DNA from 2 places in the Mongoliitalea sp. genome. Region 1 is predicted to be linked to the other one. Evidence: riboswitches for the same ligand, from Rfam matches in the RefSeq annotation. Region 1 holds a riboswitch; the other holds the start of a gene.
The links. Region 1 has a riboswitch for S-adenosylmethionine ahead of ACXIUD_RS14810 (trans-sulfuration enzyme family protein). Riboswitches for the same ligand answer to the same signal wherever they lie in the genome.

Region 2: it holds a riboswitch for S-adenosylmethionine, as region 1 does, so the genes downstream of both, ACXIUD_RS02765 (homocysteine S-methyltransferase family protein) here and ACXIUD_RS14810 (trans-sulfuration enzyme family protein) in region 1, are expected to answer to the same signal.

The regions. Positions count from the first base shown of each region.
Region 1 is NZ_JBSZCK010000040.1:145,500-153,436, reverse strand. It holds gene ACXIUD_RS14835 (dienelactone hydrolase family protein) at 1-27, shown strand, start outside; gene ACXIUD_RS14830 (outer membrane beta-barrel protein) at 443-1,027, opposite strand; gene msrB (peptide-methionine (R)-S-oxide reductase MsrB) at 1,189-2,289, shown strand; gene ACXIUD_RS14820 (alpha-ketoglutarate-dependent dioxygenase AlkB family protein) at 2,278-2,883, opposite strand; gene ACXIUD_RS14815 (hypothetical protein) at 2,977-3,387, shown strand; SAM riboswitch class I at 3,495-3,597, shown strand; gene ACXIUD_RS14810 (trans-sulfuration enzyme family protein) at 3,802-4,971, shown strand; gene ACXIUD_RS14805 (hypothetical protein) at 5,241-5,648, shown strand; gene pgi (glucose-6-phosphate isomerase) at 5,797-7,449, opposite strand; gene ACXIUD_RS14795 (hypothetical protein) at 7,505-7,937, opposite strand, start outside.
Region 2 is NZ_JBSZCK010000011.1:123,830-131,766, forward strand. It holds gene metH (methionine synthase) at 1-2,581, opposite strand, end outside; gene ACXIUD_RS02765 (homocysteine S-methyltransferase family protein) at 2,574-3,620, opposite strand; SAM riboswitch class I at 3,676-3,775, opposite strand; gene ACXIUD_RS02770 (RidA family protein) at 3,898-4,461, shown strand; gene ACXIUD_RS02775 (hypothetical protein) at 4,458-5,765, opposite strand; gene ACXIUD_RS02780 (PAS domain S-box protein) at 5,811-7,937, opposite strand, start outside.

The DNA of each region.
Region 1 (7,937 bases):
TACTTGAGGGAGAAGTTTCAGATGTAAAAGTGAGCAGTGGGGAGTGAATTTGGAATGAATTGGTCCAGTGGGTTTTAACCCGCTTGGGTGATTAGAATTTCTTGGCGATTATTCGATTCAATTTCTCGAGGATACTTAAATCTAAAGCCTTGGATTTTAATCTCCGGTATTCAAGGGACGTTGAACCCTGAGGAAACTAAGAGACCTCTAAAAAAATCTGCACTAATCAGAGAAATTTGTGGACATACGACCACTTTAAAGGATGAAGGTTGAAGGATGAATTAAACAATGCAAAACACAGTTGAGAATTCCATCTGTTATTGTGCACTGATTTTTGAAGATTAGAAAGAGTTTAGTGAAATCAAATTATTAATGAAATCCAAAACAGCTTGATGAGGTTACCCCTTCTTCTACGAATTCTGCGTTATCTGTAAGCCCTAAATTAAAACTTAATAGATAATCCCAACATCAAATTCTGGAAAGCAAAATCTCCGTTACCTGTGAATACATCATCAATCACAATGGTTTGTCCATTCAACACCCGTTGGTAGCGAAGATCCAATCCTAAATTCCCAAAATTCAGACCAATCCCAAATTGATAGCCGGCATTCCATTTATCAAATTCAAAAGGTCTTAATTCATCTTGGATATAATAATGCATCGCAGGACCGGCAAATACAGAAAAGATAGGACCTAAGACATTGACTCCAAGCAACAAAGGCGCATCTAATAATTGGGTTTTGAAAACTTCTGAATTGACTTCTGAGCGGACTTGTGTGTAATTCAATTCCGGACGCAGAAAGACAGGACCTAAATTTACTTTTCCAAACATCCCAAGGTTGAAGCCTACATTATCCATAGGGTTTCCCCAGGCCAAGCCTGCATCTTTGAAATACTGTCCGCTGGAATTGTAATTGACACCACCACGGATTCCAAAGCCTCCTGATGTTTGCGCATATACTTGTTGTGTTAAAGACAGAAACAGTAGCCCTGCCATAGCGAAGGATAATTGAAGGATTTTTTTCATAGTGCTTTTTGTTAATAGTTGGTAAAAGATGGAAATCTCACAAACACATGCATCTATTTCATGGTTTTAACTCGTAGATAAAACCAAATAAAATATTGACTTCCTCAGAACGATCCCTTTTCCAAAATCGTGCCTGAAAATTAAATTATAATCAAAAACCTATGCGCTCGATAAAAGTCCAGTTTAGTTATGTAGTATTAGGAATAGCCCTGTTATTCTCCCAATGTTCCTCAGCTGAGAACAAACAATTACAAGCAGAAGATAAATCTGCCGATGCTGCTACACTCTCTAATAGTCGATCACTTGCTACATTCGCAGGTGGTTGCTTTTGGTGTATAGAAGCACCGTTTGAAGGAATTGATGGGGTCATCAGTGTCATTTCCGGCTATGCCGGTGGAAAAGAAAAAAATCCAAGCTATTCTGATGTATCATCCGGTAAAACCTCTCATCGGGAGTCTGTTCAAATCACTTTTAACCCGGATGTAATTTCTTACTCGGAATTGGTAGATATCTTCTTTCAGCAATTTGATCCAACGGATGAAGGGGGTTCATTTTATGACAGAGGTTTTCAGTACTCCTCTGCTATTTTCTACCATGACAAAACCCAAAAAGAAGTAGCTGAAAAAGCGATCAAAGCCTTGGACCAAGCAAAAATCTTTGATAAACCCATTGTTACTCCTGTAATCAAATTTACCAACTTCTACGAAGCTGAGGAGTATCATCAGGATTATTACAAAAAAGAGCCAGGAGAATATTATGCCTATAGAAGAGGCTCAGGCAGAGATGCATTCATCGCCAAACATTGGCCAGTGAATCTGGCAGATCAGTATAAAAAGCCTAGTGATGCAGAGTTGAAAAAGCGCTTGACCAAGCTACAATACGATGTTACGATGCATGAGGCCACCGAACGTGCCTGGAACAATCAGTACAACGACAATAAAGAAAAAGGCATTTATGTCTGCATTGTTTCAGGTGCCCCACTATTCAGTAGTACAGATAAGTATGAGAGTTATTCCGGATGGCCATCCTTTACCAAACCAATAGATGCCCGCCTGATAGATAAGCCAACCGATATTTCCTATGGCATGATGCGTGTGGAAGTAAGAAGTAAACTGGGAGATTCTCATTTGGGACATGTGTTCAATGACGGTCCTAACCCAACCAGTTTACGCTATTGTATGAACTCTGCTGCTATGAAGTTTATCCCATTGGCCGAAATGGAAAAAGAAGGCTATGGCAGTTACAAATGGCTAGTAAATTAATTTCCGGAATGTCAAATTAATCCTTCCCCCCAAGACCTTTTTGGTTTTGGGGATTTGATGCTCCCAAAAGTGTTGACACTCCCCTTTCATCAAGAGTAAAGAGCCATTTTCCAGCTCAATTGACTTTTTGAGCTGTTTGTTTTCGTAGTGTCTTAATTGAAATGCACGGGATGCACCAAAGCTTACCGACGCAATGGTAGGATTTCCACCCAGCACCTTTTCATTATCCCGATGCCATCCCATACTATCTGCACCATTTCGGTAGTAGTTGAGCAATACGTGAGTGAATTTTTCTCCAGCTTCCTGTTCTACCGCATTCTTTATGTCAATCAAAAAATCTGTCCATGCCACTGGAGTCATTTCTATACCCGAATACCCATAAGGTTTGGAAGGGTCTCCGTATAGGGCGGTTAATCGAGGTTGCATCACCTGCTTCCCAAACATCCAAATAGGCTCTTGTTTCCAGGCTATTTCATTCAAAAGCTTCTCCCAAAAATAAGCTGATTGGTCGCCAGTAAAGAATTCGTGATAGTAATATGCCTCTCCTTGTACAGGCAATAAATTTTCTTGTGGTGAAGCGTGAAAGAGTTGCATACTGTAACAATAGTTCTTCTGAGGAATTGTTTACAAAAAGTAGAAAATCCACAGAGCTTTTCTTACTTTTAGTTAAAATTCATCAACACACACATGGCAAAATTTTTAAAAATCAGCATTCCTATCCTCATCTTAGTGCTTGCAGCATTGATTTATTGGAGATATTTCTTCGTTTTTGGCGAAGGAGTCAAGGGTGGCACACTCAATTATTTCGAGAAAAAAGGCTTTGTATTCAAAACTTGGGAGGGTAGATTGGTACAAGAAGGCTTCCAAAGTCCCACTGCCGGCGCACTTCAAAGCAATGAATTCCGCTTTAGCGCACAAGGGGATAATGTAGCCAATCAACTCGAGCGGGCAAGCGGTCGATTTGTAGAAGTGCGCTACAAGGAATACCTCAATGCACTTCCATGGAGAGGAGCTTCCAAATATGTCATTTATGAGGTAGTAGAAGTTGGCGAACGAGAAGGGGGAAGTAATCGGGATATTCCGTCCAATAAAGATTAATTTGTTTCAACAATAGCTGTCACAATGAAGAATCACCGTAGCAGTAGATTTTACAAAATTTGCTTTTCTGCGTTTGTGTATTTTTCTTTGTGACAGATTCTTTATCTGATTTATAAAGAAGAGGCGAGAGAACAGGCTCATTGACCCTCTGGCAACCACTCCAAGCGAAGGAAAAGGTGCCAAAACCTGCCCAAATGGGGACTATAAATTGGCAACTATGTACGTAACTATTTCCTTTCTTCAATATACTTTCCTCAGACGACCATATTCGTCTTTGATTTTTTCTGTTAACTATTCAATTATCTATTTCCATTTATCACACTATCAAGCTCTTATTTACTGGATTCAAAAAATCTGGCAACGGCATTTTTATACTATTCATAATCAATCAAGAAACAGATTAATCTAACATATATGGCTAATTTCGAAACCAACGCTATCAGAAACATCCCCGGAAATCCTCATCAGCGAGAGCACTCCACTCCTATTGCTTTGACATCTTCCTTCACTTTTGAAAATGCAGAAGAAGCCAGACAGATGTTTGCTGATGAAATCGATGGAAATATCTACTCCCGCTACTCCAATCCGAATACCGCAGAATTGATTCATAAAGTATGCGTAGCTGAAGGTACAGAAGCAGGTATTGCTACTGCTTCGGGCATGGCTGCCATGTTTGGTTCAATTGCCTCCATCTTACAGCAAGGAGATCATATTTTGGCTGCGCGCTCCTTATTTGGTTCTACGCATCAATTACTGACACGCATTTTTCCAAAATGGGGAATTACCTCCACCTATGGAGATATATCAGACTATAAAAATTGGGATCGCTTGGTTCAACCAAACACCAAGATGCTTTTTTTGGAAACACCTTCCAATCCTGGTTTGGAGATCATTGATTTGGAATGGGTCGGGAAATTTGCTGCTGCCCATAGCCTGATTTTGGTAGTCGATAACTGCTTTGCTACGCCTTACCTACAGCAACCTGCCAAGTGGGGTGCACATATAGTAACCCATTCCGCCACCAAATTCATCGATGGTCAAGGAAGAGTATTGGGAGGACTTATCTTAGGTACCAAGGAACTAATGGATGAAGTCACTTACTTCACAAGACACACGGGACCATCTATGTCTCCTTTCAATGCCTGGGTGTTGGCAAAAAGCATGGAAACCTTAGCGGTAAGAATGGACAGGCATTGTAGCAATGCACTGGCAGTTGCTACCTATTTCCAAGATAGCAAAGACGTGGAATTTGTTAAGTATCCGTTCTTGAAAACACATCCCCAATACGAGCTGGCACAAAAACAAATGAAACTGGGAGGTGGAATTATCACCCTTAACCTTCATGGTGGACTGACACGAGCCCAGCGCTTCATTGATCAGTTGCAGATGATTTCCATTACCCCTAACCTTGGAGATAGCAGAAGTATCGTAACTCACCCAGCCTCCACCACCCATAGTAAATTAAGCCCTGAGGAACGCGCCCTTGTGAGTATTACTGATGGCCTGGTAAGGATTTCGGTAGGTTTGGAACATCAAGATGATATTATCGCTGATATAGAGCGGGCCTTGGAGAAATCGAGATAGGGATATTGAGCTAGATAGATTTTTAGGAGTAGATAGTGATATATGCTTTGCGAAATAAATGGATATATGCCTAAGGCGGTATAACAGGGGCGTGTGATAAAAAAGATTACACTCTGCCCGCTGTCCGAGATTATAAATCTCGGACAGTAGATGATGGGGATTTGTAATCCCCATTTGTGGAATTCATGTAGTTAATTCATGAGATTTTCGGTCATGCTTGTGGCGTTATGTCAATGCTATGCGTATTAGCTATAATCAAACTGTGAAAAATGAAAAATCAAATCTCATTTCTACTCTCACTCTGTTTTTTGTTTATCAGTTCATGCCAGCTGTTTGAAAGTGAAGATACATTTACCTGTACCTTAGATGCTGCATTCTGTAACCCTTTAATACAAGAAGATTTTGAAAAAATAGCCATTCCCGTCAATGCCTTTTTAGGAAGCTTGCCTTCCAATCTATCTGAACAAGAGGTTATTGATCGACTCATGGAGTGGATGATTTGTAAAAGTTGTGTAGACTCTATTGATTTTTCCTGCGTTTCTTGTTTATCTTCTTTTCCTCCTCAAAGCAGAATAGGATTTACTGTATTAAAAGATGGTCAACCCCAGCTTCATTACATGGATATTCTCATGAGTGAGCAACCAAGATTTATGCGAGTGTTTAGGTTTTCGGAGTGATTTTAAATACGAAAGCACTAGTGGGGTTGCAAATCCCTATTTATCTTTTTCACGAAATTACAAATTTTTAGAAGCAGAGAAGCGTCAAAAAAGCCTAGAAGTCTTTCTAATCCCCTAGGCTTTTCATTTGTAAATATGATACCAACTCTTAAGCTTCTTTTCTGAAGGATTTATATGCATTAATCAACCCATTGGTAGATGCATCATGACTGCTGACTGCTTCCTCTGATTCCAGTTCAGGAAGAATGGCATTAGCCAAGACTTTACCCAATTCAACACCCCACTGATCAAAGCTATAAATATTCCAAATGACTCCTTGCACAAATATCTTGTGCTCATACATAGCAATCAATTGACCTAGCGTATATGGAGTAATCTTTTTAACCAAGATAGAATTCGTTGGTCTATTTCCTTCAAAAACGCGATGCGGAGCAATTTTTTCAATGGCCTCTGATGACTTACCCGCTTGCTGCATCTCCGCTTTCACTTCTGCTAAAGACTTGCCATTCATCAAGGCCTCTGTTTGGGCAAAGAAGTTGGATAGTAATTTGGTATGATGATCACTCACAGGGTTATGAGAAATCGCAGGTGCAATGAAATCGCAAGGAATCAAATGAGTGCCTTGATGGATTAACTGATAAAAAGCATGCTGCCCATTCGTTCCTGGCTCACCCCAGATGATCGGACCAGTTGCATAAGAAACCTTTCCACCATCACGGGTTACATATTTACCATTGGATTCCATATTTCCTTGCTGAAAATAGGCCGCAAAACGATGTAAATACTGATCATAAGGCAAGATGGCCTCGGATGTTGCACCCAAGAAATTGGTATTCCATAAACCTATCAATGCCAATAAAACAGGAATATTTTTTTCAAATTTAGCTTCCCTAAAATGCTTGTCTATGCTATGAGCTCCGGAAAGCAGTGCCTCAAAGTTGTCATAGCCTATCGCACAGGCAATCGGTAAACCGATAGCAGACCATAAGGAATACCTTCCTCCTACCCAATCCCAGAAAGCAAACATATTTGCCGTATCAATCCCAAAAGCTGCAACAGCCTGGGCATTGGTAGATAAAGCCACAAAGTGCTTCGCAACCGCAGCCTCATCCTTTGCATGCTCTAAAAACCAACGTCTTGCCGAGTGGGCATTGGTCATAGTTTCTTGAGTAGTGAAAGTCTTGGAAGCAATAAAAAACAAGGTAGTCTCTGGATCTACTTGCTTCAAAGTTTCGGCTATATGCGTACCATCTACATTTGAAACAAAATAGATCGATAAGTCCGGATGCTGATACGGTTTTAGGGCCTCAGTCACCATCACTGGACCTAAATCAGATCCCCCAATACCGATGTTGACCAAATGTTTGATTGGTTTACCGGTAAAGCCCAACCACCTTCCTTGCTGAATTTGATCTGCAAAAGATTTCATTTGAGCCAAGACCTTATTGATAGCAGGCATGACATCCTCACCATCAACAAATACGGGAGCATTTGAACGATTTCTAAGTGCTGTATGCAAAACTGCCCGGCCTTCAGTTCCATTTATTGGCTGACCGGTAAACATCGCTTCAACTGCTTCTTGCAAGCCACATTCCGAAGCAAGGTTCACTAATTGATTCCTCACCTCATCAGTGACCCGGTTTTTGGAATAGTCTACTAAAATATCCTCCAATTGAATGGAATATTTCTGAAACCGATCAGTATCAGCGAATAAGTCTTTTATTTGAACAGTACCAAACTCTTGAGAAAGTTTAGTTAATTTTTTCCAAGCTTGTGCTTCAGTCGGATTAATTGCCTTCATGCATCTGTAGGTTTAATAGGATAAAGCGCAAAGTTAAAATTATTATTGAATCTGTTTAGAAAGCGTAGCCAAAACCTACACCTACCCATAGTGGCCAAAATCCATTATGGTTGAAAATTGGGGTAAGATTCGCTCGGAAGGTAAATCCCCCATCCACAGGAATTCTACGATAGCCTAAGTTCAAAACTCCCATAAATGCCGGTGTATTTCCTGAAGGAAGAATGAAATCGAATTCTTTGTAAGTTGTAGTAGGTCCCCCATTCCAATCTTCCCAACGATCTCTGTAATAAATAAAGGTTGTACCAAAACCCATTTCAAAAAAATGTGTATCCCTACCATAGAGCTTGTTCAACATGACAGGCATCGTTAAGAGACCTTCGGAAGTATTACCCCAACCTCTGTCTCTTCTAGCCCATCCACCGGCACCAATCCGCATGCCCCAAGAGTTGATATCATCTTTATCAAATCGGAAATCATAATTGAAGGAA
Region 2 (7,937 bases), on a different contig from region 1:
TTCCGAGCCCAAAGTACTTACTTTCAGGGTGTCCAAAATAAAAGCCAGAAACAGAAGAAGTAGGATACATAGCAAAGGAATCAGTTAAGGTGATCCCAGTGTGTTTTTCTACTTCCAATAAATCAAATAATGTTCGCTTCTCCGAGTGTTCCGGACAGGCAGGATATCCAGGTGCAGGCCTGATACCTGTATAGGCTTCTTTAATCAGAGATTCATTATCCAGATTTTCTGTCTGCGCATATCCCCACAATTCTTTTCGAACTAATTCATGCAAATATTCAGCACCTGCTTCGGCTAATCTGTCTGCCAAGGCCTTCAGCATGATGTCGTGGTAATCGTCGTGGGCTGCTTGAAACTCTTCCAATTTTTGTTCGATTCCCCAGCCTGCTGTCACCGCAAAACCTCCAAGGTAATCTTCCTTTTCCGGATGTAGGTAGTCGGCAAGCGATCGATTGGGCACTCCTTTACCTTTTTTACCTTGCTGACGCAGGAAATGGAAACTCACTTCTTTATCGGCGTCAATAATCGAGACATCATCTCCACTCCTTTTTACAAGAAATAAGCCGACTACTGCTTTTGCACTGAGCCAATTTTCAGCAATAATCTGATCTAGCATGGTATTCGCTTCCTGATACAATTTGGTGGCTTCTGTCCCCACTATGGGATCTTCTAAAATTTTTGGATACTTACCAGACAACATCCATGTACTGAAGAATGGTGTCCAATCAATGTACCTCCTTAAAATATTCAGATCTAAATCTTCCAAGACCGTAATCCCTGTTTGAATTGGCTTCACAGGAACATAATGATCCCAGTCAATAAACACAGGATTGGCTTTGGACTCCTCATAAGACACCAATTGCTTGATCTGTTGCTTGGCTTCATGTTCTATCCGTAATTGTCGGTAAGTCTCTTTGATTTGCACATGATAAGCTTCTCTGGTTTCCTCAGAAATGGATTCCCCCGCAATCGGAACTGATTTGGAAGCATCTGTCACGTGGATCACTGTGCCTGAGTAGACAGGATCAATTTTAACCGCTGTGTGGATTCTTGATGTTGTCGCCCCTCCTATCAATAAAGGAATCTTCAAGCCCTGACGCTCCATCTCAGAAGCCACATTGACCATTTCGTCTAAAGAAGGTGTAATCAAGCCGGAAAGCCCAATGATATCTACTTTGTTTTTGATGGCCTCGTCAATGATTTTTTGGGCTTCCACCATCACGCCCAAATCAATAATTTGGTAGCTATTACAAGCCAAAACCACCCCAACGATATTTTTACCAATATCATGCACATCTCCTTTGACAGTTGCCAACAGTATTTTCTTCACACTGCTTTGCTCCGCATTGAAGTCAGCATCCCCAACTTTGGGCATAAATGGCTCTAAATAAGCCACGGCCTTTTTCATAACACGGGCAGACTTGACTACTTGGGGCAAAAACATTTTGCCTTCACCAAACAAGTCTCCCACCACATTCATCCCATCCATCAAAGGACCCTCGATGACTTTCAAAGGATTTTGATAGTTCAATCGGGCTTCTTCCGTGTCCTCAATGACAAAGTCTATAATCCCTTTCACAAGTGCATGCTCAATCCTCTTTTCAACAGCATCCGATCGCCAAGCTTCGTTGATTACCTCTTTTTTACCCGAAGACTTGACGGTCTCGGCAAATTCCAGCAAAGCCTCTGTCGCTCCTTCGTGCCTGTCGAACAATACATCCTCCACTTTATCCAAGAGATCTTTCGGAATATCATCATATACTTCCAACATGGTAGGATTGACAATCCCCATATCCATTCCATGCTTGATGGCATGGTACAAAAATGCCGCATGCATAGCTTCTCGTACGCGGTCATTTCCACGGAAAGAAAAACTGACATTACTCACCCCTCCACTTACTTTAGCTCCAGGAAGGTTTTGTTTGATCCATTGGGTAGCCAAAAAGAAATCCAACGCATTTCTGCGATGCTCTTCCATCCCAGTAGCAACAGGAAAGATATTCGGGTCGAAAATAATGTCATGTGGATTGAATTTTACCACATCTACCAAGATGTCATAACTACGCTTGCAGATCTCTATCCTTCGCTCATAGGTATCTGCCTGACCTTGCTCATCGAAGGCCATTATCACCACCGCTGCTCCAAATTTTTTAATGGTTTTAGCCTGATGAATAAACTCCTCTTCCCCATTCTTCAAACTGATGGAATTGACGATGCTTTTACCCTGCACGCATTTCAATCCAGCCACGATAATCTCCCAACGGGAAGAGTCTATCATGATTGGAATCCGGCTAATCTCTGGTTCTGAAGCTATCAAATTCAAAAATCTTGTCATGGCAGCCACTCCATCCAACATCCCTTCATCCATGCACACATCCAAGACCTGTGCTCCTCCCCTTACCTGATCCAAAGCCACATCGAGTGCTTCATCGTATTGACCATTTAAGATCAATCGTGCAAATTTTTTCGATCCTGTCACATTGGTCCGTTCTCCAACATTGACAAAATTGATTTCTGGAGTGAAAACCAAAGGCTCCAAACCAGATAACTTCAACACTTCACTATGACGTATTTTACTCATCGCTACTCACTTCAAATTCTTTAATTCTTGGGGTATATTTCCCGGCAATTTCAGCAATTGCACGAATATGGTCAGGTGTGGTACCACAACAACCGCCCAATATATTGACATATCCTTCCTTTAAGAAAACTTCTATTTGATCAGCCATCTCTGAGGCTCCTTGGTCATATTGACCAAATTCATTGGGCAAACCTGCATTCGGATAAGCGGACACTAAGAAAGGCGCATTTTCAGCCAAAACTTTCAAGTACGGCCTCAACTCTTTAGCTCCCAAAGCGCAATTTAATCCTACTGAGAAAAGCGGTACGTGGGAAACGGAGATCAAGAAAGCCTCTGTGGTTTGCCCTGAAAGGGTTCTACCAGATGCATCTGTAATCGTCCCTGAAATCATTACAGGAACACCTCCTTCTTCTGGATTCAAAGGAATATTCCTTTGTTCAAAAACCTCTTGTATAGCAAAAAGAGCTGCTTTAGCATTCAAAGTATCAAAAATTGTCTCAACCAATAAAATATCAGCACCTCCATCCAACAAGCCTTTCACTTGCTCTTCATAAGCAGCCACTAACTGATCAAAGTTTATCGCTCTATAACCAGGGTCATTCACATCGGGGGAAATTGAAGCAGTCCGATTGGTTGGGCCTAAAGCACCCGCCACAAATCTAGTTCTTTCCGGGTTTTTTGCCGTAAACTCATCTGCTACTTCTCGTGCAATTTTGGCTGAGAAGAAATTGATATCATAAGCCAAATGCTGCAATCCATAATCTTCCTGAGCAATAGAAGTCCCCGAGAATGTATTGGTTTCAATAATGTCAGCACCCGCTTCAAAATAAGCAGCATGAATAGCCTTAATGATGTCCGGACGCGAAAGCGACAGTAAGTCATTATTCCCTTTTAAAGGTCTCGGGTGATTGGCTAGCTCTGCAGTCCTGAAGTCTTCTTCTGAAAGTTTATACCGCTGAATCATGGTGCCCATGGCTCCATCCAAAATTAAAACTTTTTGCTGTGCGAGTGCTATTAATTGTTCCGTTCTATTTTTCATAATCGTTATTAAAAAGCTTATACGAGCAGAACCGGAAGATAAAAGTTGAATCAACCGCTCATCTTTTTCCGGCATTTCCGGAAGGGGAATTAGCACCTTGCATTCAGGTTGCTAAGACGTCGTAGGGCCCATCCCTCGGTCTTTCTCGATAAGCAAGCTCAAATTTACAGACAAAAGGTGGAATTATTGGGCTTTTTTGCAAAATATTCGCTCTTTATCATCAAAAACATCAAAATCAAGGATGAAACTTGTGTAAATTGTAAACAAAAAAACCTGTATGAATTATCGATCCCTTCTGCTTTTACTCATTTTTGCTTGCCAGCCTGTTAAGGAACACTCAAGCAATGGATCTGAACTTCAACAACAAGAAATCACTGCTTGGGATGCAGATGCAAGACTTGAAGAATTAGGAATTGCGCTTCCCGAAATCTCCAATCCAATTGCCAATTATGTCCATGTAGTCCGCTCGGGGAATCTCTTGTTCTTGGCGGGTAAAGGACCACAACTTCCAGAAGGAGGATATATACTTGGAAAAGTTGGAAAAGACCTGAGCATAGACGAAGGCAAAGAAGCCGCAAGATTAACAGCTATCGCACAATTAGCAGTGCTCAAAGCAGAACTTGGTAGTCTCAATAAGGTCAAACAAATCGTTAAAGTCTTGGGAATGGTTCATTGTGAGGATGATTTTACCCAACATCCACAAGTGATCAATGGATTTTCTGATTTGATGGTAGGAGTTTTTGGTGAAAAGGGAAAACACGCAAGGTCGGCTGTAGGTATGAACTCCCTTCCATTAGGCTTTGCAGTAGAAATCGAACTGATCGTAGAAATTGAAGATTAAGGCCGAATACCCAAACTCACTTGCACATACGGGTTGCTCATGTAAGATGCCATTCCCAAGTCTCCTAACCTGTAAGCTCCCAGCGGCTGTTCATAGCCTGCATGTACTGCTGTGAAAACTTTGAAGAATTTACCCAAGGCAAGAGGAAGACCATAGCCCACATAAACCTCAGGCTTGACCATCAAACCTCGTCCTGTTAGGCGGCCATCAAAATCGGGCTCTTCAAATAAGGCTGGAAAATCAGGCTTGTTGGGATTATACAAAGTATATCTCAAATTCCCATATCCGAGACCTCCAAGTACGCCCATCTCAAGATTTTTAAACTCGAAAAATTTCTTCCCTAAATTAGCATATAATCGAACAGAATTGAGCGTATGCTCCAACTGCTCAGAGGCCTGCCCACTCATTCCAAGGTTATACAAATCAATACCGTAAAGCCAATCCTTACTATATCCCATGATTTTCAACCCCCAGTTATTTGGCCTTCCTGAAAAGGTATTGTATCCTTTCTCAGCTAATCGTTCATTTAATGCTGTCGGTGATGTAAAATTCATGCTCCCAAAAAAATGAACCCCAATATCAGCGTCTTTGTAAAAGTAATTGTGATCTGGTATGGAGATACCTGCTCCTAACCTTAGGAAAGCTCCACTTTGAATAGAGCTGAAACTTATGCCATTCAACTTCCAAGAATCTTCAAACGGTGAAAAAGAATAACCAAATTTAGCAATCAATTCCAATGCTTCACTCCGTCCCGGGATAGGCAAATCATACGCCATCTGAAATCCAAACTCCGTCAAAAATCCAGTCATATTGAGACTGTTTTGCTGTACGTTTCCATCTCGCAAAATATATCCTTGACGAGGATTGTCCATAAATTGACTAAATGTTGCAGGTTCATCCGGACGTAACATCTGAAAGTTCAAATATCCGGCCCCTACTGCCATGTAGTGTATCAACTGAAATCTACCTTCTTCTGTAAATGCAAAGCCAACATTCAACATGGCTCGAGATGTACGGTAACCAATCCTGTAATCATCGAAATCTGATCGAGGACCAGAACTTTGGATCAGTTCCATTCCCAAAATAAAATCATTAAAACGGGCCATATATCCAAGGGTAAAATTGGTGTACCCTTTTCGCATTGGACTTAATCCTTTGTCTGCCAATAAATTGTTAAACTCCCGCAAATTTGCTCCTGTGGTACCAATAGTACCATAAAAAGTAGATCTATTCGTCATTGAAGACTGCGCATGTAAGTCTTGGAAAAATAAAAGGCTAATCAGAAGTCCAGCTATTTTTTTCATTAGTGAGAATTTGATGTCAAAAATACAGCTAATGTGATGCAATCATCAAAAATTACTCAAATTATGTTGTAACAACTTGATAAGCTTTGCATACATATGATCTGGATTAAACGGTTTGGGTACGTATTCATTCATCTTCAACTCCTCAAATTTTTCCTGAATTTCTTCCCATGGTGAAGCAGTCATGGCAATGAGTGGCAAGTCCTTTATATGCTGATCTTCATGAGAACGAATAAAACGGGCAACATCTAAGCCATCCTTTCGAGGCATTTGAAGATCTAAAATCAATAAATCAAATTTTTCATCCGCCAAAACTTCGATAGCTTCCTGCCCGTCATTGACAATGGTGAAATTTCTTACACCCCATTTTTGCATAAATTTTCGAATCATTAACTGATTGACCACATTATCCTCCGCAATCAACACACGGGCCTCCCTTAAATTATCCTTTAATTCCTGAATAGGGGTTTGCGAGGTGTTACTTTCAGCTTGGGATGTTGCAAATTTGATGGCAAAATTAATCGTGGTTCCTTTATTTACTTGGCTATGGACGTGAATTTCACTACCAAACAACTGGATTAGTTTTTTAACAATAGCGAGTCCCAAACCTGTACCTCCAAACTTCCGGGTAGTCTCTGTGCTAGCTTGGGTAAATGCATTGAATATATCTTGAATTTTATCTTCCGGAATACCGATCCCTGTATCTTGTATAGTAAAATCCAGTAGGACACCGTTTATATGTTGTCTTTTACGCTTTACAACCACTTTTATAAAACCAGATTCTGTAAATTTAATAGCATTGGACAATAAGTTATTGATAATCTGAGTGAACCTAACTGGATCTCCAAGTAAATTATTGGGTATCTGTTGGTCAAAATCAAATATGATCTGAATGTCTTTTTCTCTTGCCTGAAATTTATAGGAGGAAATCAATCGATTGATTAAATTTTTGATATCAATGGGAATGCTCTCAATTTCCAACTTACCGGACTCCATTTTATTGAAATCCAAAATATCATTAATCAGACCCAGTAAATTTTCTGCCGAAAACTGTAAGGTTTTGAGATTCTCCAGTTGGTCTGGTCTAGGATTTTCTTCTATCAACAAGTGAGTCAATCCAATCACTGCATTCATTGGGGTGCGGATTTCATGACTCATGATAGAAAGAAACTGTGTTTTGGCGTTGGCCGCCATTTCGGCACGCTCTTTTGCCAAAATCAATTCCTTTTGTGCTTCCCGTAGCTTGGTGACATCCCGTGCAATGCCATTGTACAAAAAAACCCCATCACTACTGTAAATCAATTTACCATTTGAAGCAAAAGTCTTATAAGAATCATCTTTCGTTCTTAACTTAAACTCCAAAAACTGATTTTTAGACAAAAAATGTTCATCTAGTCTCAAAAACTCCTCAAATGCCTCAAGATCGTTAGGATGCATGTACTCTGTCAATTTGGAGCCAATCACTTTAGCTGCTTCAAAACCTAAGTACTGTTCTATATTGGGTGATAGATAAGTAATGGTTAGATCAGGCTTCAATGAGAAAATGATTTCTGTACTATCCTCTACCAAGGTTCTAAACTTCTCCTCACTTTTCATCAACTGCTCACGAGCGGTGTACTCATCTTCAATATCCCGTACAATACCAAAAGCATATTCTACTTTTTCTCCATATATGATCGGCCGAATGATGATTTGATGATGTCTCTTTTTGAAAACTAACACAGACTCGACAATTTCTCCGTGATAGATGACTGTCTCAACCAAAGGTTTGATTTGGTTAAGATTGCGGGTATGTACTTGCGATAATAACTTTCCCTCAAAATCTTTCGCTTTCACCTTCCAATTTTCAAAGAGTGTTCCTTCTGATACCACATACCTAAAATTCCTATCAATTAAAAAAACGTTTGTATTGGGAATATTAGAGGCAAGTAATCGGTAACGCTCTTGACTCCTAATAATCTCTTCCCTACTCTTTTTCATATCGGTCACATCCGTCATGTAACCATATAGTTCGGGACCTTTGTATTCCATATCAGACTTGGTCTGAATACTAAAGAATATAAATTTTTTATTCCCCTGATCTGTTTGAATAAGCAATTCTCCCGCTTCTCTGCTACCAGTTTGAAGTGTTTTTCTGATTTTCTGAATTAAGATACTGCGATCTTGAGCTTG